DNA from 2 places in the Microbacterium sp. AC215 genome. Region 1 is predicted to be linked to the other one. Evidence: predicted binding sites of a transcription regulator. Region 1 holds the regulator's gene; the other holds the start of a gene.
The links. Region 1 encodes LexA, which represses DNA repair genes until DNA is damaged. Its sites were predicted from a motif close to TCGAACANNTGTTCGA; they were not measured.
Positions count from the first base shown of each region.

Region 2: a site for LexA is predicted at 10,635-10,650, ahead of ACZZZF_RS17725 (HNH endonuclease signature motif containing protein). Genes of this name have one in related genera too.

Region 1 is NZ_OZ409869.1:3,725,295-3,740,396, forward strand. It holds gene ACZZZF_RS18190 (MFS transporter) at 1-395, opposite strand, end outside; gene prfB (peptide chain release factor 2) at 504-1,613, shown strand; gene ACZZZF_RS18200 (DUF2510 domain-containing protein) at 1,626-2,672, opposite strand; gene ACZZZF_RS18205 (DUF2510 domain-containing protein) at 2,694-4,121, opposite strand; gene ftsE (cell division ATP-binding protein FtsE) at 4,261-5,313, shown strand; gene ftsX (permease-like cell division protein FtsX) at 5,310-6,224, shown strand; gene smpB (SsrA-binding protein SmpB) at 6,310-6,786, shown strand; gene ACZZZF_RS18225 (S9 family peptidase) at 6,787-8,652, opposite strand; gene lexA (transcriptional repressor LexA) at 8,708-9,394, opposite strand; gene ACZZZF_RS18235 (LysM peptidoglycan-binding domain-containing protein) at 9,677-10,039, shown strand; gene ACZZZF_RS18240 (histidinol-phosphate transaminase) at 10,131-11,225, shown strand; gene hisB (imidazoleglycerol-phosphate dehydratase HisB) at 11,222-11,839, shown strand; gene hisH (imidazole glycerol phosphate synthase subunit HisH) at 11,836-12,477, shown strand; gene ACZZZF_RS18255 (MinD/ParA family ATP-binding protein) at 12,553-13,560, opposite strand; gene priA (bifunctional 1-(5-phosphoribosyl)-5-((5-phosphoribosylamino)methylideneamino)imidazole-4-carboxamide isomerase/phosphoribosylanthranilate isomerase PriA) at 14,227-14,973, shown strand; gene ACZZZF_RS18265 (SseB family protein) at 14,957-15,102, shown strand, end outside.
Region 2 is NZ_OZ409869.1:3,625,566-3,640,667, reverse strand. It holds gene ACZZZF_RS17780 (ribose-phosphate diphosphokinase) at 1-216, opposite strand, end outside; gene glmU (bifunctional UDP-N-acetylglucosamine diphosphorylase/glucosamine-1-phosphate N-acetyltransferase GlmU) at 225-1,655, opposite strand; tRNA gene ACZZZF_RS17770 (tRNA-Gln) at 1,657-1,728, opposite strand; gene ACZZZF_RS17765 (MarR family winged helix-turn-helix transcriptional regulator) at 1,800-2,294, shown strand; gene ACZZZF_RS17760 (pseudouridine synthase) at 2,312-3,235, shown strand; gene ACZZZF_RS17755 (methionine ABC transporter permease) at 3,222-3,881, opposite strand; gene ACZZZF_RS17750 (methionine ABC transporter ATP-binding protein) at 3,881-4,924, opposite strand; gene ACZZZF_RS17745 (MetQ/NlpA family ABC transporter substrate-binding protein) at 5,029-5,943, opposite strand; gene ACZZZF_RS17740 (Na+/H+ antiporter) at 6,035-7,837, opposite strand; gene ACZZZF_RS17735 (ABC-F family ATP-binding cassette domain-containing protein) at 7,961-9,772, opposite strand; gene ACZZZF_RS17730 (alpha/beta fold hydrolase) at 9,837-10,577, opposite strand; gene ACZZZF_RS17725 (HNH endonuclease signature motif containing protein) at 10,681-12,024, shown strand; gene ACZZZF_RS17720 (hypothetical protein) at 12,178-12,699, shown strand; gene ACZZZF_RS17715 (hypothetical protein) at 12,798-13,538, shown strand; gene ACZZZF_RS17710 (polyamine aminopropyltransferase) at 13,840-14,670, shown strand; gene ACZZZF_RS17705 (substrate-binding domain-containing protein) at 14,816-15,102, opposite strand, start outside.

The sequences.
Region 1 (15,102 bases):
AGGCGGAAGCTGCCACCGAGGAGCGAGAGCGCGCGAGCACGGAACGCGAGGGGAACCCTCGTCGTCATGAACGCATGACGCGCCAGGCCGAAGGCGGCCGCGCAGAACCCCAGGAGGAACACGGAGGCGGCCAGCACGCCCAGCGAGGGGGCGAACACCATTCCGACGCCGGCGACGATCGCTATCGCACCCGCGATCACCATCGTGAAGCGCTCGCCGATGCGCGCGACGGCCCAGCCCGCAGGAAGGTTGCCGCACAGCTGACCCACGACGAGGGCGGATGCCACCAGGGCGGCGAAGGCGACGTCGGCGCCCATCCGCGCAGCGATCACCGGGATAAGAGGGATCACCGCGCCTTCACCGAGCGAGAACAGCACGGTCGGGAGGTACACCATCGGTCCGAATCGCCTGAGGACCGTGGATGCGCTGCTCACCCGATTCACGCTACTCCCGTTCGAACGCCGTCCCCGCCCGCAGGGGCGGCACGTTAGGCTGGACGCGACATGCTCGAACTCGATCTCTCCGCCGACATCCAGGCCCTGCGACTCACCTACGGTGACATCCGCGAGGTCATCGATGTCGAGACCCTCCGCTCCGACATCGCGCGCCTCAGCGAGGAAGCCGGCGTGCCGGACCTCTGGGACGACCCCGAACGCGCCCAGAAGGTGACCAGTGCTCTGAGCCACCGCCAGTCGGCGCTCGCCAGAGTCGAGGGCATCGGTCGTCGGCTCGACGATCTCGAGGTTCTCGTCGACCTGGCGAACGAGATGGGCGACGAGGACTCCGCGGTCGAAGCACGCGCCGAGCTCAACGCGCTCACCGAGATCATCAATCAGCTCGAGGTGCAGACGCTGATGGACGGCGAGTACGACGAGCGCTCCGCCATCATCACGATCCGCTCGGGTGCAGGCGGCGACGACGCCACCGACTTCGCCGAGATGCTCATGCGCATGTACCTGCGTTGGGCCGAGCGCCACAAGTATCCCGTCAAGGTTCTCGACACCTCATACGCCGAGGGTGCCGGCATCAAGTCGGCGACGTTCGAGATCGACGCTCCCTACGCATTCGGAACGGTGTCGGTCGAGGCAGGGACGCATCGCCTCGCCCGCATCAGCCCGTTCGGCTCGGCGGACAAGCGGCAGACGTCCTTCGCCGCTGTCGAGGTCATCCCTCTCATGGAGGAGGCGACCGAGGTTGACATCCCCGAGAACGACATCCGAGTCGACGTCTTCCGCTCGTCGGGTCCCGGCGGGCAGTCCGTCAACACCACCGACTCCGCCGTGCGCCTGACTCACCTCCCGACCGGCATCGTCGTCTCGATGCAGAACGAGAAGTCGCAGATCCAGAACCGTGCTGCCGCGATGCGCGTGCTTCAGACCCGACTCCTGCTGCTGCAGAAGGAGGAGGAAGCCGCGAAGAAGAAGGAGCTCGCCGGAAACATCACGGCGAGCTGGGGCGACCAGATGCGCTCGTACTTCCTCTACGGTCAGCAGCTCGTGAAGGACCTCCGCACCGGACACGAGTCGGGCAACCCGGCTGCCGTGTTCGACGGCGATCTCGACGGGTTCATCTCGGCCGGCATCCGCTGGCGCAAGCGCAAAGACGAGGACTGAGCGACGCTCGTCTCAGCGGTCGGCGCCTTCGAGGGTGCCCGTGATCTCGTCGTAGCTGATCACGATGCACTGGACTGCGCGGTCGTTCATCCGCTTCCATGACGACTCAGTCGGCACGAACCAGTAGTTGTCGAGCTCCGAATCGGCGTAGGGGATGCCGACGAACTCCTCGAAAGCGACGTCGCACCTCTCGGCCGCGATGGTCTGCAGTTCGTCGTCCCCGGGGAATTCGCCCTCTGGCACATCGAAGATGAAATAGACCTCGTCGGTGTGCGGCGCGTCACACGGAACGATCGGAAGCTCGTACACCTCTTCCTCCCATTCGATGAGCGGAATGCAGTGACCGACCTCGAGTTCGTTGACCGTCACGGTCTCGGTTCCCGCGCTGCCGGGAGAGCCTTTGGCGGTGTCGTCGGGTTCTGTGCTCTGGGTCGCCTGAGGGGTCGAGGTGGACGTCGGCACGATCGACGACAGCCCCGAGGAGCCCAGGGTCAGCAGCATCATGGCGATCGCGACGACACCACCCAGCACGGCCACCGCGATGCCCACCGCTCCCGGCCACTTCGCACCCCGGAGGAACAGGGAGATCAGCGAGAGCACGAATCCGATCCCGAGCAGAACCCCACCAGCCATCGAGATCGGCGGGATGCACGAGAGGACCACTCCGAGCGCGGCCATGCCGAGACCGATGATGCCGAGCACAGAGACCTTCGTGTTCGCCTTCGGAGGCACAGGGCCGTACGACCCGAACCCTGCCGTCGCATCGGGGGAGGCGACGACGCCTGCCGAGGTCGCGGGCATCGACGCGCGCCCGTACTGCGGCACCTCTGCGGAGGCCCCGGGGGAGGGATTCGACGACTGCCAGGCATAGGGCGGTTCGAAGATCGGGTCCGCCGATGCGGCGACCGGGGGCTCCTCAGTGGCATGCTGGCCGTGCTCCTGTGGCGTGTTCGCCACGGACGACGTCTCGGTGGTCACGGTGTGCTCAGTCCAGACTGCGCCGTCCCACCAGCGCTGCCGGCCCGCTCCGTCGTCGTACCACCCTGCCGGGACCGTCATGATCGCCGTTCCGCTCGGGTCTCAGCCGGCCGACGGAGCGACGTCGATGCGCGCGATGTCGCGTCCGGCCTCGTCAGTGACGACGAAGACGTAGGACTCGCTCTGGGCGATGTCGAAGGTGATCGGGCCGCTGACCGTCTGCCCCGGGTCGAGGAGCTCGTTCGGTGCGCCCGTCACGAAGAAGTCGACCTGACCCTCGACTCCCTCTGCCGTCTCCAGAGAGGTGAACAGCGGGTTCGCGGCCGTCGTGCCCTCGACACCGGTCCACGTCGTCTCGAGGGTCACGTAACCGCCGTTGGTCGAGGGGACGCTCGAGCCGTCGCTGGTCGCCCAGCGCGCCTCGGTGACAGTGATCTCGCCGCTCCCGCCCAGGAAGGTGAGTGCGACGGTGTCGCCGATCGTGCCCTCTTCGACCTGCGCGGACCCCGTGCCGTCGTCGGTCGTGCCGTCGTCGATTCCGGTGTCGGAATCGCTCGACGGCGGCGCGGACGGCAGATCGCGCACGGCCTCGGACACCGTCGCGAAGACGATGACGAAGAACATGACGACCGCGATGATCGCGCCGATGATCGAGAGGATGAGTCCGGAGATGCCGGGCCACTTCCTGCCCTTGAGGAAGAGCGAGATGAGCGAGACGATGAAGCCCACGCCGAGCAGGAGCCATCCGAGCCAGAAGATCACCGGGATGCACGACAGGATCGTTCCGAGCGCCGCGAGTCCGAGCCCGACGAGCCCGAGGACGGACGGGCGGGCCGGAGCCACCGGGGTCGTGGCGCCGTATGCGGGCGGGTATCCGGCGGGCGCACCGTACTGCTGTCCGGCGGGAGCGTACGCGGCGGCGCCGGGGTACGAGGGTGAGGGTGCCGCCGATCCCGGGTATGCGGGCGCGGCGGGGTACTCCCGGGGATACGAGGGGGCTGCGGTGCCCGGGTAGGAGGGTGCACCACCTTCGGAGGGACCCGCGGTGTTCGCATACGGGGGCACGATGTCGTCGGTCGGCGTCGGGGACTCCGGAGAGGTGGAACCCTGCTCATGCGTGGTGCCGGCCTCGTCGACAGGGGCATCGGTCACGGGCGCGCCGTATGCGGGCGCGGCGCCCGCGTCCTGGTGGGCGGACGGCTCGGCCGGAGTCTCCGCGTCGGCGCGGGAGTCGGAGGGTGCGGGCGTGTTCCACGACTGGCTCTCGACCGCGGCGACCGACTCGATCGCAGCGGCCGTCTCCGCGGCTGCTGCCGAATCGGGAATCGCGTCGGACGAGGAGTGGCCCGATACGTCAGCCGACTCGGAACCTCGGTCCGTGGTCGCTTCGCCGGTCAGACCGCCGGCCGACTCGCCTGCTGCAGACGGGGCGGATTCCACGATGGGGGCGAAGTGCTCGGTCCACTGGGTGCCGTCCCACCACCGCTGACGCCCGGATCCGTCGTCATACCAGCCTGCAGGCGTCGTCATGGTTCCCCCTCGGAGTATCGTCCATGCTGACGGCACGGATCGGCACCTCCATGTATAGCAGTGGAGTGCGACACGCAGGGGGGTCGAGCGGGGTGTCGCTCGCAGGCAGACGAGGGTGCGCGCTTAGGCTCGAACCGCCATGATTCGGTTCGAGAACGTCACGAAACGCTATCGCGGGACCTCGCGGCCCGCTCTGTCCGATGTCGACTTCGAAGTGCAGCGCGGGGAGTTCGTCTTCCTCGTCGGCGCGTCGGGGTCGGGCAAGTCGTCCTGTCTGAGACTCATCCTCCGCGAGGACGTGCCGACGACGGGTCGAGTCGCCGTGCTCGGCCGCGATCTGCGTTCGCTTGCGAACCGGAAGGTGCCGTACTTCCGCCGCCACATCGGATCCGTGTTCCAGGACTTCCGACTGCTGCCGTCGAAGACCGTCTACCAGAACGTCGCCTTCACTCTGCAGGTGACGGGCTCGTCGCGCGGCTTCATCCAGCAGGCCGTGCCCGAGGCGCTCGCGCTGGTCGGACTCGACGGGAAGCAGAAGCGGATGCCGCACGAGCTCTCCGGCGGCGAGCAGCAGCGCGTCGCGATCGCACGGGCGCTCGTGAATCGCCCCCAGGTCCTGCTCGCGGACGAGCCGACCGGAAACCTCGACCCGGCGACGTCGGTCGACATCATGCAGCTCCTCGCCAGGATCAATGCCGGAGGCACCACCGTGCTGATGGCGACACACGAGGCGGGCTTCGTCGACCAGATGCAGCGTCGGGTCATCGAACTTCGCGATGGCGAGATGGTGCGAGACGAGGTGCACGGCGGCTACGGAGACACGTCGAACATCCCGCGTCTGGTTCCCGAGGAGGTGCGCGGCGCCGCCGCGGCCGCTGCACTCACTGCTGTGCAGGAGGTGCAGCGCCAGACCGCCGACCTCTCGCTGGTCCGCGCCGCGCTCGCTGAGGAGCTCAGCGCGCAGCGCAAGGCGGAATCGGCGTCCGCAGACGCCGTCCCGACCGCATCCGAGACTCCCGAGGCTCAGGCGGCGCCGATCGAGCCGCCGGTGATAGACGAGCAGCCGGCGGTCGCCCTCGCGGCGCGGACGCATCCCATCGTGCTGCCGCAGGTCGACGTCGCCGAGCTCGGGGTGGCCGATCGACTCGGTCTGTCCGACGACGGCACGGAAGAAGTGGGGCCGACGTCGTGAGAATCGGACTCATCCTCGCGGAGGCCCTCGGAGGGCTTCGTCGCAACATCTCGATGGTCATCTCCGTCGTGCTCGTGACATTCGTCTCGCTGACCTTCGTCGGCGCCGCGATCCTGATGCAGGCGCAGATCGGCACGATGCGCGGCTATTGGACCGAGCGGGCGCAGGTCGCCGTCTACATGTGCTCCGACATCTCGGAGCAGGACACCTGCGTCGACGGCGGCGCATCGGAGGAGCAGGTCGACGCCGTGCGAGCACAGCTCGACGGCGAGGCGCTCGCTCCTCTCATCAGCGAGGTCAGCTTCGATTCCAAGGAAGACACGTACGCCAAGCTCGTCGATCAGCTCGGCGAGGACCAGGCGAGCGTGATCTCGCCCGAGCAGGCGTTCGAGGTCTTCTTCGTCACCATGAAGGATCCCGGCCAGTCGCAGGTCATCTCCGAGGCGTTCAACGGTGTCGCGGGGGTGGAGCAGGTCCAGGATCAGCTCCAGTACCTCGAACCCCTGTTCTCCGCCTTGACGGTCGCGACCTACATCGCGGTCGGTATCGCAGCGCTCATGCTGATCGCCGCCATCCTCTTGATCGGCACGACCATCAGGCTCTCCGCGTACGCCAGACGCAAGGAGATCGGGATCATGCGCCTGGTGGGGGCGTCCAACCGCTTCATCCAGACGCCGTTCGTCCTGGAGGGCGTCTTCGCTGCCTTCCTCGGCTCGGCCCTCGCAAGCGCGGCCGTCGTCGCCGGCGTCCACTTCGGCGTCGACGGCTACCTCCGAGGACGCGTGCCGTTCATCACGACCTGGGTGTCGATGCAGGACGCTGCCATCGTCGTCCCGGTGCTGATCGGCATCGGCGTCGTGCTCGCCGCGCTGTCGGCGGGTTTCGCGATCCGTCGCTGGCTTCGCACCTGACCCGCGCGCCGGTATAGACTGACAGGCTGTCGTGCGCCCGTGACGGGCACCGGAACCATTGCGCGACGCGGATCAGGAGAGAATCATGCCCAGGGAACGCGGGGAGAAGGTCGTCGCGACCAATCGTCGCGCACGTCACGACTACAACATCGAGAAGTCGTACGAGGCGGGGATGGTGCTCACCGGCACCGAGGTGAAGTCACTGCGCCAGGGGCGCGCGAACCTGAGCGACGGATATGCGTTCGTCAAGGGGAACGAGGTCTTTCTCGACTCGGTGCACATCCCGGAGTACTCGCAGGGCCACTGGACCAACCATTCGGCGAAGCGCGTCCGCAAGCTGCTGCTGCACCGTGAGGAGATCGCGAAGCTGCAGCACGCGGTCTCCGCCGGCGGCTACACGCTGATCCCGCTGAAGCTGTACTTCTCCGACGGTCGCGCCAAGGTCGAGATCGCTCTCGCCAAGGGAAAGCGCGAGTTCGACAAGCGCCAGACCCTCCGCGAGCGTCAGGACACCCGCGAAGCCGAGCGCGCGATGCGCCTGCGCAACCGCGTGGGGGAGTGATCAGCGCGCGGGCGTGAATCCGAACACGCGTCCGAGGAAAGCGAGCTCCCTCTCGAGGGCGTCGATGATCGTCTCGCTCGACCGGAAGCCATGGCCCTCACCCGGGTACAGCACGTACTCGTGCTCCACACCACTCGTCGCCAGCGCATCGCGGATCGCCTCGGACTGTGCCGGTGGCACGACACGGTCGTCCGCACCCTGCATCAGCAGCACCGGCACGTCGATCCGGTCGGCGTGCGTCAGGGGCGAACGCGCGACGTAGAGTGCCTCCGCCTCGGGCAGCGGACCCACCAGCCCCTCGATGTAGTGCGCCTCGAAGTCGTGGGAGTGCGCGCTCAGCATCCGCAGGTCGACCACTCCGTATCGGCTGATCCCCGCGGCGAACGTCCCTCCCCGCACCAGCGACGAGAGCACCGTCCAACCGCCCGCCGAGCCGCCTCTGATCGCGATGCGGGCGGGATCCGCGAGCCCGGCATCGGCGAGGCCGCGGGCCGCTGCGATCACGTCGTCGACGTCGACCACGCCCCATCCGCCGTCCAGCCGTTCGCGGTACGCACGGCCGTAGCCCGTCGATCCGCCGTAATTGACGTCGAGCACGCCGATGCCGCGGCTCGTCCAGAACGCGACGGCGGCGGACGCCGCGCCGGTCACATGCGCGGTCGGGCCGCCGTGGACGAGCACGATGTAGGGCGGGAGCTCGTCATCCGCGGCCGGAGCGTGGGCCGAGGGATTCGTCGGCGGGTACGCGAAGGCATGGACGGGCCCGTGCGAGCCGTCGACCAGGACCTCGGATGCGGGCGGCATCCACGCAGGATCGGTCGGCGCAGCTCCCGCGACGGCCTCGACGCGACCCGTGTCGACGTCGACGCACCAGACCCCGGGTTCTGTCGTCGAGCTGTTTCCGGAGAGCAGCACGCGGGAGCCCGCGACATCGTCGACACTCACGTGGCCGTCTGCGGGGAGGGGAATGCGGTGGGCGCTGCCGTCGGGGTCGATGACGATGACCCGGTCGCGACCGTTCGTGCGCACAGCCACGACGCGACCGTCGGCGAGCGGGCGGTACCAGCGATTGCCGAGCACCCAGAGGCCGTATCCCGTGTCGGCGTCGTCGTCGATGATCTGCTCCGCCGTGCCGACCGCCTGGGCTCCGCTGACACGCTGTCGGTGCAGAGCCCAGCGGCCCGAGGGATCGTCGGAGTACACGATCTCGTCGTCAGCCGTCCACTCGGGCTGCAGCGCGGCGCGAGTGGACAGCTCTGTGCGCGCGGTGCCGTCCGAGATCACCAACGACGCTCGCTGCCACGGCATCCGATCGCCGGACCACTCGACCCACGCTGCACGAGAACCGTCGGGAGACAGTGCCGGATGAGCGTAGAACGACTCGCCTTCGACGAGGGTCTTCAACAGCGCAGGCCGGTCGGATGCCGACCCGTCGGTCGGGATCTCGACGATGGCGCGTCGGTGAGGGGAGACGGACAGATCCTCCCGCACGGCGAACAGGCGGCCGCTCTGCAGACGCAGACCGCCGTGCGCCGGGCCCGGGGGTGTCAGAGGAACGGGGACACCGCCGCGGGGCATGCGGTGCACGCGCTGATCCTTGGCATCGACGAAGTACAGCGTGCCGTCGGCATCCGCGGTCCACGCCCCGCCGCCGTACTCGTGGACGCGAGACCGAGCACTCCATGGCGCGGGAAGGATCTCGGCACCCGTCGAACTTCGCACGGTCAGGCGACCGCCCTCGGCAGGGATCGACTCACCCCACCAGATCTCGTCAGCCACGAAGGCGCTGCCATCGATCCGCGGAGACGACGCGGCGATCCGGTCGGGGGTGAACGGAGAGGTCCAGGTACCGAACGGCGACGACATGGTTCGAGCCTATGGTGCGTCGACGCCCGCCGTCACCGCCAGGGTGGGAGGGGAGTCAGACCGCGCGCAGCACGGCGACGATCTTGCCGAGGATGACGGACTCGTCGCCGAGGATCGGCTCGAATGCGGAGTTGCGAGGCAGCAGCCAGGTGTGGCCGTCGCGTCGACGGAGAACCTTCACCGTCGCCTCGCCGTCGAGCATGGCGGCGACGATCTCGCCGTTCTCGGCGCTGCTTTGCGACCGCACCACGACCCAGTCGCCGTCGCAGATCGCCGCATCGATCATCGATTCGCCGGACACCTTGAGCATGAACAGGTCGCCCTTGCCGACGAGCTGCCGGGGGAGCGGGAAGATCTCCTCGACCTGCTGGTCGGCGGTGATCGGGACACCTGCGGCGATGCGGCCGACGAGCGGCACGAGCGCCGCATCGCCCACGGGGGTCGCCACATCGGCGGGATTCTCTCCGCTGGTGCCGGGGAGGTCGATGAGCACTTCCATGGCACGGGTCTTGCCGGGGTCGCGTCGCAGATATCCGCTCAGCTCGAGCTGGCCGAGCTGGTGGGTCACGCTGGACAGCGACTTGAGGCCCACGGCGTCGCCGATCTCTCTCATGCTCGGCGGGTACCCGTGACGGCTGATCGACGTCTGGATGACCTCGAGGATCGCCATCTGCTTGGGACTCAGGCTCTTGCGGCGACGGGTGCGCGGGACGTCGGCGTCGGGGGCGGAGATGTCGCTCATGGTGCTCCTCAGGTGTGCGATTCCGGCGTCTCAGTTCGAATGTCGGAGGCCCGTGGTGGGGTGTTGACATCGAAACCGTATCCGAGAATCGCGCCGAAGTGGAAGATCTGTTCGAGCGTGTCGGCCGATTCCCGGACTTCTGTTTCGAAGAACGCTTGACAGATGTTCGAATTCGAAGATAACTTCGGAACGTAGCTTCGCATTCACGGCTCCCGGCCGAGGCGCGAATGCGAACGCTACGCCAACTTCACCGCCCACGCGGTAGATGCAGAGGAGCACGACATGAGCACCATCACCTTCAGCAGTGCAGCAGTCCTTCCGGCTCGTCCGGCGACGCGGCTCAAGCTGACGGCGCGCGGTCGACGTGTCGTTCTCGCTGTCGCGGCCGTGCCGCTCGCAGCCGGGATCGCATTCGCCGCACTCAGCGGCGGCAGTGCGATGGCCTCAGGCGAGCAGACTGCCACGGCATCGTTCGCGACGGTGACGGTGATGCCCGGCGACACGCTGTGGTCGATCGCTGAGAGCGTGGCCCCCGGCGCGGATCCGCGCGACGTGATCGGTGACATCACGCGTCTGAACCTGCTGCGCGGCGGCGAGCTGCAGATCGGCCAGGAGCTGGCGATTCCGGCGCAGTATTCGGAATGAACCCGTGAGGGCCGTTCGATCGAGCGGTGCGGCGCGGATGCGCGTTCACACTCCGTCACCACGAGCGTCTGTGTAGCGAAGGCGGCCTACCATGGGAAGGGTGACTGCATCACTCGCCGACCTCCCTCTTCGCGACGACCTCCGAGGGCTCACGCCCTATGGAGCGCCGCAAGCGCCTCTTCCGATCGCACTCAACGTCAACGAGAACACGCATCCGGTTCCCGACGCGGTCGCCAGTGACATCCTGGACGACATCGCGGTCGCGCTCCGCGATGTCAACCGCTACCCGGATCGCGAGTTCACCACGCTCCGGGAAGGGTTCGCGGAGTATCTCGGTCATGGTCTCGAACCGGCTCAGATCTGGGCAGGCAACGGGTCGAACGAAGTCCTTCAGCACATTCTGCAGGCGTTCGGAGGGCCGGGCCGCACGGCGTTCAGCTTCGCCCCGACCTACTCGATGTATCCGCTGATCTCGAAGGGCACCGGAGCGCGTTGGGTCGCCGGCACCAGGCAGCCCGATTACACGATCACCCCCGAAGAGGCGGCAGCGCAGGTGCGAGATGTCGATCCTGACGTCATCCTGCTGTGCTCGCCGAACAATCCGACAGGCACGCCGCTGGGCCTCGACGTCGTCGAAGCCGTGTACGAGGCGTCGAACGGAATCGTCGTCGTCGACGAGGCGTACCAGGAGTTCGCGCCGCACGACGCGGCATCGGCTCTGACCCTTCTCGAGGGACGACCGCGGCTCGCCGTCTCCCGCACGATGAGCAAGGCCTTCGCCTTCGCGGGTGCCCGCGTGGGGTACCTCGCCGCGGATCCTGCCTTCATCGACGCTCTGCGGCTCGTGCGCCTGCCCTATCACCTCAGCGCTCTCACGCAGGCCGCAGCCGTCGCCGCTCTGCGCAACTCCGACGTGATGCTCGGCATGGTCGAGGAGATCGTCGAGCAGCGGGATCGCATCTCCGCGACACTCGAGGCGCTGGGCTACACCCCGCATGAGTCCTGGTCGAACTTCGTCCTGTTCGGGGGCGTCGCAGAGCCCCAGAAGGTCTGGCAGCAGCTCTACGAGCAGGGTGTTCTCATCCGCGACGTCGGGATCCCCGGGCACCTCCGCGTCACCGCGGGCACCGAGGCGGAGACCACGGCATTCCTCGATGCCCTCGCCTCGATAGGATCGGCTTCATGAGCAGCCCCGCCCAGACCCCGCGCACCGCCACGCGTGTGCGCAGCACGTCGGAGTCCACCGTCGAGCTCGAGCTGAACCTCGACGGCACCGGTGCGAGCCGTATCGACACGTCGGTGCCGTTCTTCGATCACATGCTGACGGCTTTCGCGAAGCACTCGCTCACGGACCTCACGGTGCGCGCCTCGGGGGACACGCAGATCGACGCACACCACACCGTGGAGGACATCTCGATCGTTCTCGGTCAGGCCATCCGTGAGGCGCTGGGCGACAAGTCCGGCATCTCGCGATACGGCGACGCTCTCGTGCCGCTCGACGAAGCGCTCGCGCAGGCTGTCGTGGACATCTCGGGGCGTCCCTATCTCGTTCACACGGGGGAGCCTGCCGGTTTCGAGCACCACCTCATCGGCGGCCACTTCACCGGTTCGCTCGTGCGCCACACGTTCGAGGCCATCACCTTCAACGCGGGACTCACGGTGCACGTACGCGTTCTCGGGGGCCGCGACCCCCACCACATCGCCGAAGCCGAGTACAAGGCATTCGCTCGGGCGTTCCGCCAGGCCAAGGCCCTCGACCCCCTGGTCGACGGCATCCCGTCGACGAAGGGCGCACTGTGAGCAGGGCTCCCCGGGTCGCCGTCTTCGACTACGAATCCGGCAACGTCCACTCGGCTGTCAAGGCGCTCATCGCAGCCGGTGCTGATGCGGTGCTGACGCGCGACCGCACGGAGGCCCTCGAGGCCGACGGTCTCGTGGTGCCCGGAGTCGGCGCGTTCCAGGCCGTCCGCGATGCGCTCTACGCGCACGGCGGGGACGAGATCATCGATCGCCGGCTCGCAGGCGGGCGCCCGGTGCTCGGCATCTGCGTCGGCATGCAGGTTCTGTTCGCGCACGGTGTCGAGCGCGGGCACGATTCCGAGGGTCTCGGCGAATGGCCGGGAGCGGTCACGGAGCTCAACGCGCCGGTGCTGCCGCACATGGGGTGGAACACGGTCGAGCCGGGCGCTGAGTCGGTGCTGTTCAAGGGCATCGAGAACGAACGCTTCTACTTCGTGCATTCCTACGCCGCGCAGTCGTGGGAGCTCGATGTCATCCCGCCGTTCCCTCAGCCGGTGCTCACGTGGTCGACGTACGGCGATCCGTTCCTCGCCGCGGTCGAGAACGGGCCGCTCTCCGCGACGCAGTTCCATCCCGAGAAGTCCGGAGAGGCCGGAATCCAGCTGCTCCGCAACTGGGTCGACAGTCTTCGGTCCTGACGCGTCGGCAGCCCGCTGAGCCGCCGTCGATCCGAACCTCGGACGACCGGTCCGTCGGGTCCTCTGCCGAACGGCTCAGAAGCCTCGGGCGACGGCGGCCGCGGCAGAGAGCCACGACCGCTGCGTCGGCGCCGCAAGTGCACGAAGACGGAGGTGACCGTCGACCATCTCCCGATCGAAGGGGATGCCGACGACTTCGCGCGCGAGCGGCTGATATCCGGCGATGACGTCTGCGACTTCGGCGGGGGATGCCTTCGGGTCCGCCTGGCTGACGACGACCACTGACTCGCGAGCCAGCCGTGCGGATCGCTCGTCGCGGTCTTCGAGTGCCTCGAGCAGCAGCGCCCCGGCCTCGGCATGGTCGTCACGTGTCGTCGTCGCCACGACGATCTGGTCGGCGAGGTCGATCATCCGCAGCCACATCGGATCGGACTCGTCGTTGCCGGAGTCGATGATGATCAGACGGTAGAACTTGGCCGCGATCGCGTGGATGGAGTCGACGTCACTGGGCCGGAGCCGATTCTCGTGGGCCAGTCGGACTGGCTTCGACCGCAGGACGTCGTATTTCTCCTGCGGCTGGTGATGCACGAAGTGCGCGAGGTCGGCTGACTGTCCCTGGGCTCCCAGCAGGCGCTGGGTCTGCGGAAGCAGTTCGAGCAGTGTGCGATCGTGCGCCCCCGTCTCGGTGCGCCAGCCGAGGGTGCCGCGGGTCTGGTTGTTGTCCCAGGCGAGAACCCCGGCGCCGCCGTACTGCGCGAAGACCGCCGACAGCAGCACGGTGGCCGGTGTCTTTCCCGCCCCGCCCTTCCCGTTGACGACAGCGACGGTGCGGGGGCCCGGCCAGTGGCGGCTCACCGCGTGCTCGTCGTCGCGGACGGCGCGTTCGCGAGCGCTCGGGCCGAGGGTGAACCCGACGCGGTTGAGCAGCCCGCGACCGCCCTGACGCGCTGGCTCCTCACGGCGCTCCTCCTGAAGGAACGAGCGACGCCCCACGCCCTGCTCGCGCTGCTGACGACGCGAGGATGCCGAGGACGCCGACTCTGCAGCGGCGGCGTTGGGCGCGGACGGGGCCGAGGCGGGCACCGGCAGCGGCGGAGCGGGCGGTACGTCGGAAGACTGGGGGCGCGGCGCCGTGGCCGCCGGAACGGCGGGCCGCGCGGTGCTGTCCTGAGTCGAAGAGCTCTGCTGTTCCGACCACGCGGTCGGAAGCGATCCGGTCGCAGCGGGCGCACCGGAAGGTGCCGGCGTCGTCGGTACCGCAGGGGCTGCGGGCGATGCGGCTGAGGGCGCGGGCGGTACTGCAGGGGCGGCGGGTGGCGCAGCGGGGACCGAAGGCGGTGCGGAGATCGGTACAGCGGGCGTGGCCGGTCGCGCATCATCGGAAGGAGGAGTTGCGGCGGAGGCTGCTGCCCATGCCGCTGCGGCTCGTGTTCCCGGCGCGGGGGCGGGCTGGGGTGCCGGTCGGGGGTGCGGGGCTGTGGGCTCCGCGTCGGGTCCAGCCGGCATCTGAGCGCGCTCATCCGGAGTCTCGGGAGGCAGCGCATTCCCGCGTCGCAGGGGTCCGCCTCCTCGCGCTTCCGCATCGCGCACCATGGAACATCTCCTCACACACCGAAACAGGGGCGTCATCGAGGCTACCGCGTGGCACGGGAGGTTCTCTGCTGTCATCGTTTTGGAGCGGGCCGATACGCGGGCTAGTGTCGATTCTCGTGCCGACGAATCGGTCTCTCCATCTCACCTGAGGACGTCATGAACGACTTCGCGCAGTCTCCCGCTCTCACCCTGCTTCCCGCCGTCGATGTCGCCGGGGGCAAGGCCGTCCGCCTCACTCAGGGTGAGGCCGGCACCGAGACCAGCTACGGCGACCCGCTCGACGCCGCGGGGGAGTGGGTCGCACAGGGGGCGAAGTGGATCCATCTCGTCGACCTCGATGCCGCTTTCGGACGCGGCAGCAACGCGCCGATCCTCCGCAAGGTCATCAAGCAGTTCAAGAACGTCAACGTCGAGCTGTCCGGCGGCATCCGTGACGACGCGACGCTCGAGGCGGCTCTCGAGAGCGGCGCGACCCGCATCAACCTCGGCACGGCCGCGCTGGAGAACCCCGAGTGGGCCGCCGACGTGATCAGCCGTTACGGCGAAGCGATCGCCGTCGGGCTCGACGTCCGCGGTACGACGCTGGCCGCTCGCGGGTGGACGAAGGAGGGCGGCGACCTCTGGGAGGTGCTCGAGCGCCTCGAGGATGCCGGGTGCAGCCGTTACGTCGTGACCGACGTCACCAAGGACGGGACCCTCAAGGGGCCGAACCTCGAGCTGTTGCGCGAGGTCACAGCCCGCACCCCGAAGCCCGTCGTGGCATCCGGAGGCATCTCGAACCTCGATGACATCGTGGCGCTCCGCGAACTGGTGCCGCTGGGCGTCGAAGGCGCCATCGTCGGCAAGGCACTCTACGCCGGCGCGTTCACGCTGGCTGAGGCGCTGGATGTCGCAGGGGACTGACGACGCCGGGGACCACGGTCCCCACGACCGTCATGGGTCGCACGAGCACCCGTCCAGCGATCGGGGCGACTCGGCCGGTGTGCCCTGGGAAGGCCGCAGCTTCCAGTCGAACCCTCATGCCGCCGACGA
Region 2 (15,102 bases), 100 kb from region 1:
GATCGACACCTCGAACCGGGCGTAGATCTCACCGGATGCGAAGGTGCGGTGCTCTGTCGGCACGACCTCTGTTCCGAGCGACGCGGCCACCGCCGCGGTGAGCTCGGGGTGCGATCGACCACCTGCGACCACGAGTCGCTTCTTGGTCTTGGCAACGAGACCCGGAGCGATGCCGTTGTCCCTGTCCAGATCGACCGTCTTCTTCTTGCGCGCCATCGTTCTGCCTACTCCGCCACTCGGGTTCGGGCTGCGGCGTCTGCCGCGCCCGTGCCTGCCCTGTTCTTCTCGACCCAACCCTCGATGTTGCGCTGAGGGGCGACGCTCATGGCAAGGGAGCCGGCGGGGACGTCCTTGCGGACGACAGCGCCAGCACCTGTCTTGGCGCCGGCTCCCAGCCTAACGGGCGCGACGAGGGTCGTGTGCGAGCCGGTGTGCACCTCGTCCTCGACCACCGTGCGGTGCTTGTTCACGTCGTCGTAGTTCGCGGTGATCGTGCTCGCACCGAGGTTGACGCCTCGCCCGATGGTCGCGTCTCCGACGTACGACAGGTGCGGCACCTTGCTGCCTTCGCCGATCTCGGCGTTCTTGGTCTCGACGTAGGCGCCGATCTTGCCTCTGGCCCCCAGGACGGTGCCCGGCCGCAGGAACGAGAACGGTCCGACCGTGGCCTCGGCACCGATCACCGCGAGCGTCGCATCGGTGCGGCGGACGATCGCGTCCTCTCCCACCTCGCAGTCGACGAGGGTGGTGTCCGGTCCGATGATGGCGCCCTCGGCGATCGTCGTCGCCCGCAGGATGTGCGTGTTCGGGAGGATCGTGACGTCGGGCGCGAGGGTGGCGTCGTCGTCGATCCACGTCGTCGCAGGATCGATCACGGTGACGCCCTCGAGCTGCCAGCGCCGCACGATGCGGCGGTTGAGCAGACGACCGACCTCCGCGAGCTGAGCGCGGTCGTTGACGCCGTAGGTGACGGTGACGTCGGAGACGACGGATGCCGCCACACGGCTGCCGTCGCGGCGGAGGAGCCCCGGCACGTCGGTCAGATACATCTCGCCCTGCGCGTTGTCGACGCCCACCGACGGCAGGTACTTGCGGAGCGTCGAGACGCGGAACACGTACATGCCTGCGTTGATCTCGCTGACGGCAGCTTCTTCGGTCGTCGCATCCTTCTGCTCGACGACGCGATCGACGCCGCCGTCGGCGTCGCGGATGACGCGGCCGTAGCCGGTCGGGTCCTCGACCACGGCGGTCATGAGGGTCGCCTCCGCCTGCGCGGCGCGGTGCGCGTCGAGGAACGAGCCCAGCGTGTCCGCATCCGCGAGAGGGCAGTCGCCCGAGAGCACGAGCACGTCGCCGTCGAAGTCGGCAGGGAGCGCGTCGACAGCCACCTGCACTGCGCGTCCGGTGCCGGGGACGTCGTCCTGATCGATGAAGACCGCGGTCGGATAGTCCTTCTCGAGTGCGGCGACGACCTGGTCGCGTTCATGCCGCACGACGACCTCGATATGATCGGCGCCGAGTCGCGTCGCGGTGGTCAGCACGTGGCCGACGAGCGGACGCCCGCCGATCGGATGCAGCACCTTCGGAAGACGCGAGCGCATGCGGGTGCCCTGGCCTGCGGCGAGGACGATGATCGCGAGATTGTTCCCAGTCATGCTCCGCCGCCAGGACTCGAACCTAGACCTAACAGCTCCAAAGGCTGTCGTGCTGCCATTACACCACGGCGGACCGCGGCCCCCGAGGGCGCCGCGGATCAAGTCTGCCACGTCCACCTGCGTGCTACCGGCGATAATGGACGGATGACTGAGGCGGATGAGGTTGATCGGATCGTCGGCGCCTGGAACACCCAGCGCCCCGACCTCGACTTCTCGCCTCTCGAGGTGCTGTCGCGGATGGATCGCCTGACCAGGCTGCTCGACCGGGCTCGCAGAGATGTGTTCCGACGCAGCGACCTGGAGGCCTGGGAATGGGACGTGCTGTCGGCTCTGCGCCGCGCGGGCGCGCCCTTCCAGCTCTCCCCCAAGCAGCTGCTGCAGCAGACGCTGGTGTCGAGCGGCACCATGACCAATCGCATCGACCGTCTGGTCGGCCGACGTTTCGTGCGACGGGAGGGCGACCCGGCCGACGGCCGCAGCGTGCTCGTGACGCTCACGGACGACGGACGCATCCGGGTGGATGCCGCGATCACGCGCCTCGTCGACGTCGAGGACGACCTGCTGCAGGCGCTGTCCCGCGGTGACCGCGATCGGCTCGCTGCGTTGCTGCGCAAGCTGAGCCTGAGCTTCGACGCGTGAGGGGCTGACGGATGGGCATGCTCTCCCCTCTTCCGGTGCGCGACGGCGTCGGCGCGACACGTCTGCACGTGCCGATGAGCGGCGAATGGCCGACCGTCGGCGCGTACATGATCGAGCGCTTCTTCCACCTCGATCCCGAGGGGCTGCTCAGCCGCTTCGATCGCGGTGAGATCGTCGCCCGCGACGGCACCCCTCTCGCACGGGACACGCCCTTGGGGGTCGAGGAGTTCATCTGGTACTACCGCGACCCGCCCGTCGAGACCCGTCTCCCCGTGGAGATCGAGGTCCTCCATCAGGACGACGATCTGGTGGTCATCGACAAGCCGCATTTCCTGCCCACCATCCCCGGCGGGAAGTTCCTGCAGAACTCGGCGCTGATCCGACTGCGCAACCTTCTCGACAACGACGAGCTCGCCCCCATCCACCGCTTGGACAGGGCCACGGCAGGAGTGCTGATGTTCTCGGCGCGACCGGCCACGAGAGGGCCGTATCAGCTGCTCTTCGAGACGCGGCAGGTGCAGAAGGTGTACGAGGCCGTGTCGGCTCGTCCGGCCGACTGGGATGCCTCACGATTCCCGCTCGTCTACCGCAACCACATCGTGAAGCTCCGCAATGAGCTGAAGGTCCAGGTCGACGACGAGCGGGAGCCGAACGCCGAGACGCAGATCGATGTGATCGATGCCGACGATCGCGTCGTGCACACGCTCCTGCACCCGCACAGCGGCAAGATGCATCAGCTCCGCGTGCATCTCGCCGCGCTGGGGCTCGGCATCCTGAACGATCCGTTCTACCCCGAGTTGCGTGGCGAGAAGCCCGACGACTTCGAGAAGCCGATGCAGTTGCTCGCGCGCGAGCTGCACTTCGTCGATCCGCTGAGCGGCGCGCCGCGGGTCTTCACCACGACGCGCACGCTGCAGGAGGCTCCCGTCAGCGCCGCATGATCCTGCGCGCGAGCCACGTGCCGAGCATCTGCACGAGGTGGACGAAGACGACGATGAGGACGATCGCCGTCCACATGACGACCGGCTCGAACTGCCGGAAGCCGTAGATCTGGGCGAACGCGCCGAGGCCGCCGCCGCCGATGAGGCCTGCCATCGCGGTCATGTCGATCAGTGCCACCACGATGAACGTGTAGCCGAGGATCAGCGGTCCGAGCGACTCGGGGATCGCGACCGTGAACAGGATGCGCGCGGGGCCTGCGCCCATGGCGCGCGCGGCTTCGATCACGCCGGGCGACACCGACACGAGGTGCTGCTCGACGATGCGGCCGATGGCGAACGCCGCGGCCAGACCGATCATGAACGCGCCGGCCGTGGTGCCGATGCCGGTGCCGACCACCGCGCGGGCGAACGGCTGCGCCACGGCGACGAAGAGCACGAACGGGATCGGGCGGAAGAAGTTCACCCCGAGGTTCGCGATGACCGACACGGCCCGGTTCTCGGCGAGCCCGCCCGGACGGGTGACATACAGGATGACGCCGATCGCGAGACCGAGGATGCCGCCCAGCACGAGTGCGAACGACGTCATGTACAGGGTCTCGAGGGCGGCCTTCCAGAGGTCGGGCCACAGTTCGTTCAGACGATCCATCAGCGTGCCTCCTCTTCTGCGATCTCGGTGACTTCGACGCGCTGGCCGATCTGCTCGAGCGTGCGGTCGATCACGGCGCTCTCACCCCGGATCGCGAGTGTGAGGTGGCCGAAGGCGCGCCCCCGGATGTCGTTGATCCCGCCGTACACGAGCTCGAAGTCGAGTCCGGCCCCGGCGAGGTCGAGGAAGACCTGAGCCTGCGACGAGTCGCCGTCGCGGAACGAGAACGTGACGAGGCGGCCCCGGTGGCGCTCCCGCAGCACGCCGAGCTCAGACGGCGACGGGATGCCCTTCACGACCGTTCCGACGAAGCGCTGCGAGGCCGGATTCTGCGGGGCCGAGAACACGTCGAAGACATCGCCCCGCTCGATCACCCGTCCGTTCTCCATGACCGCGACCTTGGTGGCGATGGTCTGGATGACGTCCATCTCATGGGTGATGACGACGATCGTGACGCCCTGCTCCTGGTTGACCCGCTTGAGCAGGTCGAGCACTTCGTGCGTGGTCTGCGGGTCGAGTGCGCTGGTGGCCTCGTCGGCGAGGAGGATGGCCGGCCCGGTGGCGAGGGCGCGGGCGATGCCGACGCGCTGCTTCTGGCCACCGGAGAGCTGTTCGGGGTACGCCTTCGCCTTGTCGGCCAGGCCTACGAAGCTCAGCAGCTCGGCGACCCGCTTCTCGATGTCCGGCTTCGACCATCCGGCCAGCTTGAGCGGGTAGGCGATGTTCGCCTTGACGCTGCGCGAGGAGAACAGGTTGAACTGCTGGAAGATCATCCCGATGCCGCCGCGGACCTTGCGCAGCTCGCTCTCCTTGAGAGCTGTGATGTCGACGTCGTCGACAGTGATGGTCCCGCTCGTCGCCGGCTCGAGCGCGTTGATCAGTCGTACGAGCGTGGACTTGCCGGCGCCCGAGTATCCGATGATCCCGAAGACGTCGCCCTTCTCGATCGACAGGGTCACGTCGTCCACGGCCACGACCTCGGACTCGTCGCGCGTGCGGGAGGGGTAGGTCTTCGAGACATTCGTCAGGGTGACGATCGGCATGCGGTGCTCCGGTCTGTCTGCTTCGGGAACGAAGAATCGGGTGACGCACGAAGCGCCACCCGATTCTCCCTCATCGGACGGGGGTGTCGGCCACCCCGGTCGTCCTACTTGTTGGCCTCGGTGTCCTTCTGGACCTTCTCGAGCGAGGCGACGAGATCCTCGACCGGGGTCTGCAGCGGCACGGCGGTGTCACCCGACGACTCGAGCAGGCCGGCCTGGACGTCCTCATTGGTCTGGAAGATCTCGACGAGCTTGAGGTACGTCTCGTTGTCGGCGTCCTCGGCGCGGGCCGCGAAGATGTTCACGTACGGAAGCGCGTTCGGGTCTTCAGGGTCGTCCTGAGCGATCGCGTCCTCGAAGGTCAGACCCGCATCCTCGACGAAGTCGTTGTTGATGATCGCCGCCGCGACGTCGGGCAGCGACGTCGGGATCAGCGCGGCCTCGAGCGCGGTGACCTCGACCTTGGACTTGCCCGTGTCGATGTCGGAGAGGTCGGAGAAGATCGTGCCGCCGCTCTTGAGCTCGATGAGTCCGGCCGACTGCAGCACGAGCAGCGCGCGAGCCTGGTTCGATGCGTCGTCGGGAACCGCGACGGTCTCCCCCTCGGGGATGTCGTCGACATCGTCGTACTTCTGCGAGTACAGGCCCAGCGGGTAGATCGCCGTCGAGCCGACCGGCGTCAGGTCGGAGCCGGATGCCGTGTTGTACTCGGCGAGGTACACGATGTGCTGGAACTGGTTGAGGTCGATCTCACCCTCGGTCAGAGCGGGGTTCGGCTGCTCGTACGAGCCGAAGTCGACGAGCTCGACCGTGATGCCCTCGTCAGCGGCTGCCTCGACGAAAGGAGCCCACTGTGCGTCTCCCTTGCCGACGACACCGATCTTGACGGTCTCGTCCTCGGAGCCGCCGGAACCGGCGTCGGACGATGCGGTCGCGCAGCCTGCGAGTGCGACGAAGAGCGGGACCGCGGCGAGCGCGGCGATGACGGATGTGGTCCGACGGGATGCTGTGATGGACATGAGTGTTAGGGTTCCTCTCTTGGGGGACTCGAATACGTTAGGCAGGGCGACGCGCTGCGCGACAATCGAGTGTCACAGAGCGTCACAGCTCTCAGTCGTAGTCCTCGATGCCCTGCAGCCGGACCTGTTCGAGGTCGAGTCGTGCCGAGATCCGACGGACCACGAGGTCGTCGACCGTCCCGTCTCTGCGCAGTCCGAGCAGCACCTCGCGTTTGCGGTCGATGAGCGCGAGCTTGAGGCGCGTGTGCTCCTCGTGACGCAGCAGCGGCGACCGCTGCATGACGTCGACGTCGGCCGAGGTGGCGATCATCTGCAGAGTCCTGACCTCGCCGTCCGCGAGCTCACCGTCGTCGCCGACACGAGTCGCGTCCGGCAGTCGCAGCGCGACCGACGCCTCCGCGGCACCGGCATCCGCTCCCCCGTTCATCTGCTGGCCGCCGCCCAGCGGATCGGGCTCGTCGAGCATGACGTCGAGCGCCTGGGCCTCGGCATCGACGATCGCCTGCTCGCGCGCCAGCGCACGCGCGTTCGAGAACTCGAGCATCTGGTAGCCCTCGGCACGCACCTTGTCTCGGATCTCCTGGCCGACGCCGTGCTCGACGGCGAGGTCGTCGAGGGCGGCCAGTGCCGCGCCCGAGATCGTCCGCTCGGCGAGCTCGTACTCCTCGGCCTCCATGTGATCGACCGGGAAACGTGCCCAGCGAACGATCGCCGGCAGCAGCGGCCCCTGTACGAGCAGACTGAGCAGGATCACTCCCGCCGTGACGAACACGATCTCGTCGCGTCCGGCGATCTCGCCCTCGGTCGCGCTGGCGGCCGGAACCGACAGCGCGATCGCGAGCGAGACGGCACCCCGCATGCCTGCGACCGTCGACACCGCCATCGATCGCGCCTTGGCACCACGGGACGGAAGCGCCGGATTGCGTCGCTGGAAGGGCGCGTTCAGCAGCTGGAAGAGATATCTGACGACGAGCAGCGTCCCCCACACCGCGAGGGTGATGAGCACGAGCCGACCGATCGCTGCCGCGGAGATCTCATGCGCGACGAACTGCACCTCGAGCCCGATCAGCACGAACAGCGCTCCGTTGAGCAGGAAGACGCCGAACGGCCATGCGGCGTCGGCCTGCCGCCGCGACGAGGCTGTCGTCACCCGGGGGGAGACATAGGCGACGATGAGACCGGCGACGACGACGGCCAGCACGCCGGAGGCGTGCACGATCTCCGCAAGGAGGAACGCGCTGAACGGGATGAGCAGCAGCGCGACGTTGATGACGATCGTCGAAGAGGTGCGACGCAGCAGCAGGTACCCGAGGCCTGCGATCACGACACCGGCCGCTATTCCTCCGACATAGGAGGTGAGCACCGACATCGTCACCGACAGGGGTGTGATGTTGCCGCCGAGAGCCAGCGAGACGGCGATCGCGTAGAGCACGAGCGCGGTTCCGTCGTTCGTGAGGCTCTCGGCCTTGAGCTTCATGAACATGCGCCGGGGCAGCAGCCTGCCGAGGGCTGCCACGGCCGTCGCATCCGGAGGGGCCACTGCCGCGCCGAGGATCAGCGCGGTCTCCCACGGCATCCCGAACAGCAGACCGATGCCCGCGACGGCGAATGCGGATGCCACGACGAGCACCGTGCTCATCGGGAGGATGTAGCGGAAGTCACGGCGGATCGATCGCAGCGAGGTCGTGAGGCTCTCCCAGAACAGCATCACCGGGAGGAACAGCAGCAGGACCGTCTCAGGGGGCAGCTGGATCTCGCGGAGCTGCGGGACGAAGCCGAGGAGGAGTCCGAAGATCACGAGGACGAGCGGCAGCGCGAGTCGAACGCGCGGCGCGATCAACGTTCCCACGAGGATCGTGAGTCCGATCAGGACGGTGACCTCGAGTCCTTCCATCTGAACCTCCCGGGTACCGCAGGATCAAGCTGTGCGATCCCGGCTGGCATCGAACCCCGCCCAGAGCACAGCGCATTCGACTGCCACCGTATTCCCGCGAGGGCGGAAGGGCCAGACCTCTCGTCAGTCGAGCTGTTCGGTCAGCTCGAACCAGCGGAGTTCGAGTTCCTCGATCTCGGCCTGCTGGTCGCTGATCGCCTTCATCTTGTCGCCGAGGCCGGCGAAGTCCGACTGGTCGTGATCCGCCAGAGCGGTCTTCGCCTTGTCGACCTGCTGCGTGAGCTTCTGGATGCGGCGCTCGAGCGACGAGACCTCTTTCTGGGCGGCGCGCAGTGCGGCACCGTCGAGGCTGGGGGCCTTCTTCTCAGTGTTGACGGCCGTCTGCGACCTGCCCGGTGCCGAGGTCTGCAACTGGCGCAGGCGCAGGTACTCGTCGACGCCGCCGGGCAGGTGCCGCAGGTGGCCGTCGAGGATCGCGAACTGCTGATCGGTGACGCGCTCGAGGAAGTACCGGTCGTGGCTGACCACCAGCAGGGTTCCCGACCACGAATCGAGCAGATCCTCGATGGCCGCGAGCATGTCGGTGTCCAGGTCGTTGGTGGGCTCGTCGAGGATCAGCACGTTGGGCTGGTCGAGGAGCACGAGAAGCAGTTGCAGGCGGCGCTGCTGACCTCCGGAGAGATCCTTCACGGGGGTGGAGAGCTGCGCCGAATCGAAGCCGAGCCGCTCGAGGAGCTGGCCCGGCGTGAGCTCCTGCGCCTTCGAGCCGGATCCCATCGTGTACGAGGTGCGCAGTCGCGAGATCACGACACGCACCGGCTCGCGTCGGACGTCCTCGAGTTCGTCGAGGCGCTGCGTGAGCGTCTTCACCTTCACGGTCGTGCCGCGCTTCACACGGCCGACCGTGGGCTCGACGGTGCCCGAGATCAGCCCGAGCAGCGTCGATTTGCCGGCGCCGTTCACACCGAGGATGCCGGTGCGCTCCCCCGGCGCGATGCGCCACTCGACGTCGCGGAGGACTTCGCGGGTGCCGCCGTCGGCGGTCGGATAGGTCACTCCGACGTCGAGCAGGTCGACGACGTCCTTGCCGAGACGAGAGACGGCGAGCGACTGCAGGGAGACCTTGTCGCGGATCTCCGGCACGTCGGCGATGAGCTCGTTGGCCGCATCGATGCGGAACTTCGGCTTCGCGGTTCGCGCGGGTGCGCCTCGACGGAGCCACGCGAGCTCCTTCTTGGCGAGGTTCTGACGCTTGGCCTCTGTCGCCGCCGCCATGCGGTCGCGCTCGACCCGCTGCAGGATGTACGCCGCATAGCCGCCCTCGAAGGGCTCGACGATGCGGTCGTGCACCTCCCAGGTCTCGGTGCAGATCTCGTCGAGGAACCACCGGTCGTGAGTCACGACCATGAGCGCTCCGGAGTTCGGGCTCCACCGCTTCTTGAGGTGTCCGGCGAGCCAGGTGATGGCCTCGACGTCGAGGTGGTTGGTGGGCTCGTCGAGGGCGATGACGTCCCAGTCCCCCGTCAGCAGCTTGGCGAGTGACACGCGTCGGCGCTGGCCTCCGCTGAGGGAGCCGATCTCCGCATCCCAGGGCAGGTCCTTCAGCAGTCCCTCGATCACGTCGCGGATGCGCGGGTCGCCGGCCCACTCGTACTCCGGGGTGTCACCGACGACCGCCGCGCTGATGGTCAGGTCGTCGCTGAGGGTGTCGGCCTGGTCGAGGACGCCGATGGTCGTGCCGCCTCGCACCGTGACGCGGCCCGAGTTCGGCTCCTTGATGCCGGCGAGCATTCCGAGGAGGCTCGACTTGCCGTCGCCGTTGCGGCCGACGATGCCGATGCGGTCACCTTCTTCGATGCCGAGGGTCACGGAGTCGAAGACGACCCTCGTCGGATATTCGAGATGAAGGGCTTCTGCCCCGAGAAGATGTGCCATGTCACTCCCCAGGGTAGTCGCGCGGTCTGCGTGGCCCGGTCAGCCTCCTGTCACGGCTGCCTCGTCATCCGGCACCCTGCGCACGAGCGCGCCGGCCGAACAGCTCCGGGAGCGACGCCGTGAACTCCTCGAAGTGGCTGTACCAGACAGTGTGCGCGGCTCCGGGGATGCTGCGCACGTCGATGCCGTTCGCCTCGAACCGGGCGACGTCGGCGGCGGTCACCCAGTCGCTCGGGTCGGCGCGGACGATGATCGACCCCGGGTCGGGAAGCCACATGTGATCGCGGCCGCAGGAGACGGATGCCATCGTCGTCGGGTCGAAGCGGCGGGCGGCGAGTGCCTCGATCTCGGCATCCCTCTCCGAGTAGAACGGACGCGAGGCACGGAGGTTCTCCGGCGACTGTCGAGCTTCGCGATCGCGAACGTACCGCTCGATGAGATCGTCACGGTCGCTGCCGCCGGGGAGGACGAGTGCGGCATCGACATAGATGCCCGGTTCAGGTCGGAGCAACGGGGCCGCCTGTGCGAGCACGCTCGCCCCGTAGGAGTGCCCGACGGCCGCGAGCGGCCGTCCCGGGGCGAGACTTCGGACGGTCTCGACCACCGACGATGCAGCCTGCTCGATCGTCAGACGCGGGTCTCGCGGTGACAGACCGTGACCGGGGAGATCGATTGCCAGCACACGGAAGCCCTGAGCAGCGAGCACCGGCATCACACGCCACCAGCTGTCGGCCGAGCCCATCATCCCGTGGAGCAGAACCACCGTACGAGGGCCGTCGCCGACGTCGACGGCGTGAAGGAGCATGACGTCAGTGTCGCATGAGTCACCCCTCTTCCGGGATCATGTCGATTCGGGAATGTATCGAATCTTCGTTCGAATGTCGGTGGTCCGTGATCTACTCGGAGACATGACAGCACTGCTCGACGCGACGGACACGCAGATCGCGAATCTCGCCGATCTCGTCGCCGCGTTGCAAGTCGCAGAGGCGACAGTGAGCAGCATGAGCGCCGCGCGCGACGGGCTGCTGGCGATCGCCAGTCGGCTCGCGGTCGACATCGCGAAGCAGGGTGATCACCCGGACCGGGGAGACCATTCGATCAGGACCATCGCGGCCGAGATCGGAGCCGTGCAGCATGTCAGCGATCGCACCATCGAGCGCCGGATGGCGGCGGCGGAGCTGCTGGTCGATCGGTTCCCCGCCGTCTGGGCCGCACAGGGAGCGGGGCGGATCAGCGCCGCGCACTCCCGTGTCATCGTCGACGTAGGTTCGGGCCTCGAGTCGCCCGATCACCGCGAGGCATATTCCGCGGTGATCCTTCCGCTGGCGGAGGTGGAATCGCCGAACCGACTGCGCGCGCTGGCGCGCCGTGTGGCCGAGCGCTTCGCTCCGACGACAGTGTCGGAGCGGCATCGTCGCGCCAGATCTCAGCGGCGAGTCTGGGCGACGGATGGCGAAGACGGGATGGCGGCGCTGCACACGCACGCGCCTGCCGCGCTCGTCCACGGCATGTTCGACCGTCTCTCGCAGATGGCGCACGCACTGCGCGTCGAGAACCTTCGCGCGAAGCGGCGGGCGGCTCGAGACGGCGATGAGTTCGAGGCGGATGATCGGACGGTCGACGAGATCCGCGCCGACCTGCTCGCCGACCTCGTGCTCAGCGGCCAGCCGACCGGGCACGACAGCGAAGACGGACTGCTGGCGGCCATCAGTGCGCGCATTGAGATCACCGTTCCGGTGACGACCCTGATGGACGACGATGCGCACGAGGGGTCGGGTGCTCCGGATGCCGAGGCGGCGCCGCCCGCCGAGCTCGACGGCGTGATTCCGATCGACGTCGATACTGCGCGCCGATTGGCCGGGCAGACGAAGGGATGGGAACGGGTGCTGACGCATCCGATCACCGGTCATGTCCTCGCCGTCGACCGATACCGACCGAGCCGTCACTTGCGCAGGCACCTGCGGGCAAGATACCAGCGATGTCGATTCCCAGCGTGCGGAGTGGCGGCGCGGAAATGCGACCTCGACCACAACCATGCTGCCTCGACGGGTGGCGCGACCTGCGAATCGAATCTGGCATCGTTCTGTCGCCGACATCACGTTCTGAAACATCACACGCCATGGCACGTCGAGCAGAAGCCCGGCGGGGTCATGGAGTGGACGAGTCCCATCGGGCGGACGTACATCGACACTCCCCCTGCACCGAACACGGTGATCTTCACCGAATCGGATGCCGTGCGCGCGCCGTTCTGAGCGGAGACGTTCGCGCTGGCGCGGACCTGTGGAGAAACGCGACGCGAGCCTGGCCGATTTCACTACGGTGGCGCGGTGACTCCTCCTCCATTGCGCCCCTTGTCCGTTCTTGCGATTCGTCACGGCAGAGGCGGTGGTGCGGCAGTTCCACGGATGGGCGCGCGCATAGTTGCTGTCGCCGTAGTGGCGTTGGGGGTTGGCGCTCTCGCGGGATGCACCACTGAACCGGAGCCCGCCCCTACGCCCACCGCGGCCTTCGCCAACGAGGAGGAGGCGTTCGCTGCGGCGGAGAAGGTGTACCGGGCGTACAACGAGGCGGGTAATGCCAGGAATCGGGGCGAGGCCGAGCCCGACCCGCAGGAGTTTCTTGAAGGAGTGGCGCTTGAGAATGACATCGACGCGCAGAACTCGTTCCGCGAGTGGGGACTAAGCGCCGATGGAGAGGCTAGCGTCGCTCTGTTTCTCGGCACTAACGCGGATGTCGACGGCCGCATCGCGGACGTGACGGGCTACGTATGCATCGACGTGTCCGAGCTCCGCGTCCTGAACACAGATGGCGTGGATGTCACCCCCGCAGGTCGCGGCGATGTTGTTTCTCAACTCGTCCAGTTCACGGGGGACCGCGCGAGTCTCAGAATCAGTCTCGAGAGCTCGGCAGACGAGAACTCATGTTGAGCAAGATCGCCATTGGGGCGTTGGCTCTAGGCCTGCTCATCTCGCTCCCGCTGAGCGCAGAAGGCGCGTCAACGGGCTGCGCCAGCACTGCAGAGAAAATGGGACTCTGCGGCTCGACGGATGGTTCCTCCCTCACCATCTCCGGCACCCAGCAGCAGCCGAGCACTGATCCCGGCACCGACTCGAATTGGAGTGATGGCGGTCCGGGCGACGGCACGGGTCCGGGTGAACCGTCGGGTCCGAGCCAGGAGGCGATCGACCTCGCGGCATGCATGGACGACTCGGGCACCACGCGCTGTGCGCCGCGCCCGAACCGGCCCGCTCCCCCGGCCTCCGCTGCGTCGACGCCGGGCGCGCCGACGATCACCATCTCCGACCTGGCGCGATTCGCACCGGCATCAATCCGCGCGACCGCCGAACCCGGCAACGTCGGGATCGCCGGGATGCCGACGAACTTCACGGCCGCAGCATCCACGCAGATCCAAGACGGCGAGCTGTTCGGCGTGCCACTGCGCGTGCGATTTGTCCCGGCCGGATACGACTACACGTACGGCGACGGCAGCTCCGCGACAGTGACGACACCTGGGCAGACCTGGGAGGCGCTCGGTCAGGCGCAGTTCACGCCGACCCCGACCAGCCACGTCTACCGCGAACCCGGCGTGTACCCGGCCCGCGTGGACATCCGATTCACCGCGCAGGTGGACCTCGGCGGCGGATGGATCGACATTCCCGGGCAGCTCACGACCAGCGGCGCCACGCAGGAGATCCGCATCCTCGAGGCCCGCACCGCGCTCGTCGCCCACACCTGCCACGAGAACCCGGCCGGCGTCGGCTGCTGAAGAACGCACCACAGCAGCACGACAACAAGAAGAGCCGCCGGCCCCGAAGGTCCGAGCGGCCCTCTTCTGCCAGATGGCTGATCGCTTTCTCGTACGACTCGTACGATCTCGAGGAGGCTCGGCCTTCCGAGAGCGAGTTCGCCTACGGCGCTCTGCTCCTCCAGAGGCAGCCGCCGACCGATCCCCTCCGGCTTAAACTAGACAGGTGCCATGGAGTCGCCGGGTGTTCTCGCTCTCACTAGCCAATCGCACGGCAAAGCTGGTGCAGTCGAGAAGGCGCCCCGGTCGCTTCGAGCTCAGCGTGGATGGAATTGCGCAGTCCGTCGTCTCGATGACCGAGCCGACCGCCCTCGAGTACAGCTACACCCAACACATCGCCCGCGCAATGGATGCCGCCGCCGAGCCTGATGCGCCGCTGTTCACCGTGCATCTGGGGGCCGGAGCACTCACGCTGGCACGCTACGTCCAGGCGACGCGCGCCGGATCACCTCAGCTGGTGGTGGAGTTCGAACCCGCGCTCTATGCCGCCGTCATCGACGCGCTGCCGTTGCCTCCCGGGTCTGACATACGAGTCATCCTCGGTGACGCTCGAACGGTCGCGGACGCCGCTTTTCCGAATGAGAAGACATCGCCGGTGCAGTCACCTCCGTCCCCCGGACTTGACGACGCCGCGAGTTATCGCACCGCAATCGACACCGATTGGGTGGAGGCGTGCTTCACCGTCGTCGATCTCTGGGATGCCGCCGTCATCCGGCATCGTGTGGCCAGCCAGGAGTTCTATCGTCGGGTCGCCGCGCGCTCCGCAGCAGCGGGCGTGGTCGCCGTGAACCTGCTCGACGGGCATCCGTTCGAATACTCACGACGACAGGCCGCGACCCTGAGCACCGTGTTCGAGCACGTCGCTGTCGTGCTCGACGCAGAGCCGGAAGATGCGGAAGGGCCACTCGGCAACGTCGTCATTTTCGCGAGCGATGAGCCGCTGGACAAGGTCGCCGCCTCTGTTTTGCTCGACACACCGCGGCCTCATCTCCTCCGCGATGGCCCTCTGACGTCGTGGATCGCTGAAGCGCGCATCATGACAGATGCCGACGGCACAGACTCTCCCGATCCCGACGACCCCGTCTGGGGCTAGCGCCGTGTGCGGACGTCCTCCGACAGGACGTCCACTTTCCGCCAGCGGCTCGCCCGCGCGCGGTGTGGAAAGTCGACCCGACATGGCGAAGAGCCGCCCGGACCCGAAGGTCCGGACGGCTCGTCTGCGGTGAGTGCGATGTCGCTTACTGGTACGACTTCACGATCTCGAGGAGGCTCGGAACGTTGGCGTACGCCTCAGCAGCGTTCTCCTTGGTGACGATGATCGGGTCGAGCAGGTACGCCGGAACGACCTTGGCGCCGTTGTCGTACGACTCCTCGTCGTTGACATCGACGGTCTCGCCCTTCTGCAGCTGGCCGACCATCTTGATCGACTGCTCGACGAGCAGTGCGGTGTCCTTGTTGATCGTGGAGTACTGGATGCCCTCCATGATCGACTTCACCGACTCGACTTCGGAGTCCTGACCCGTGA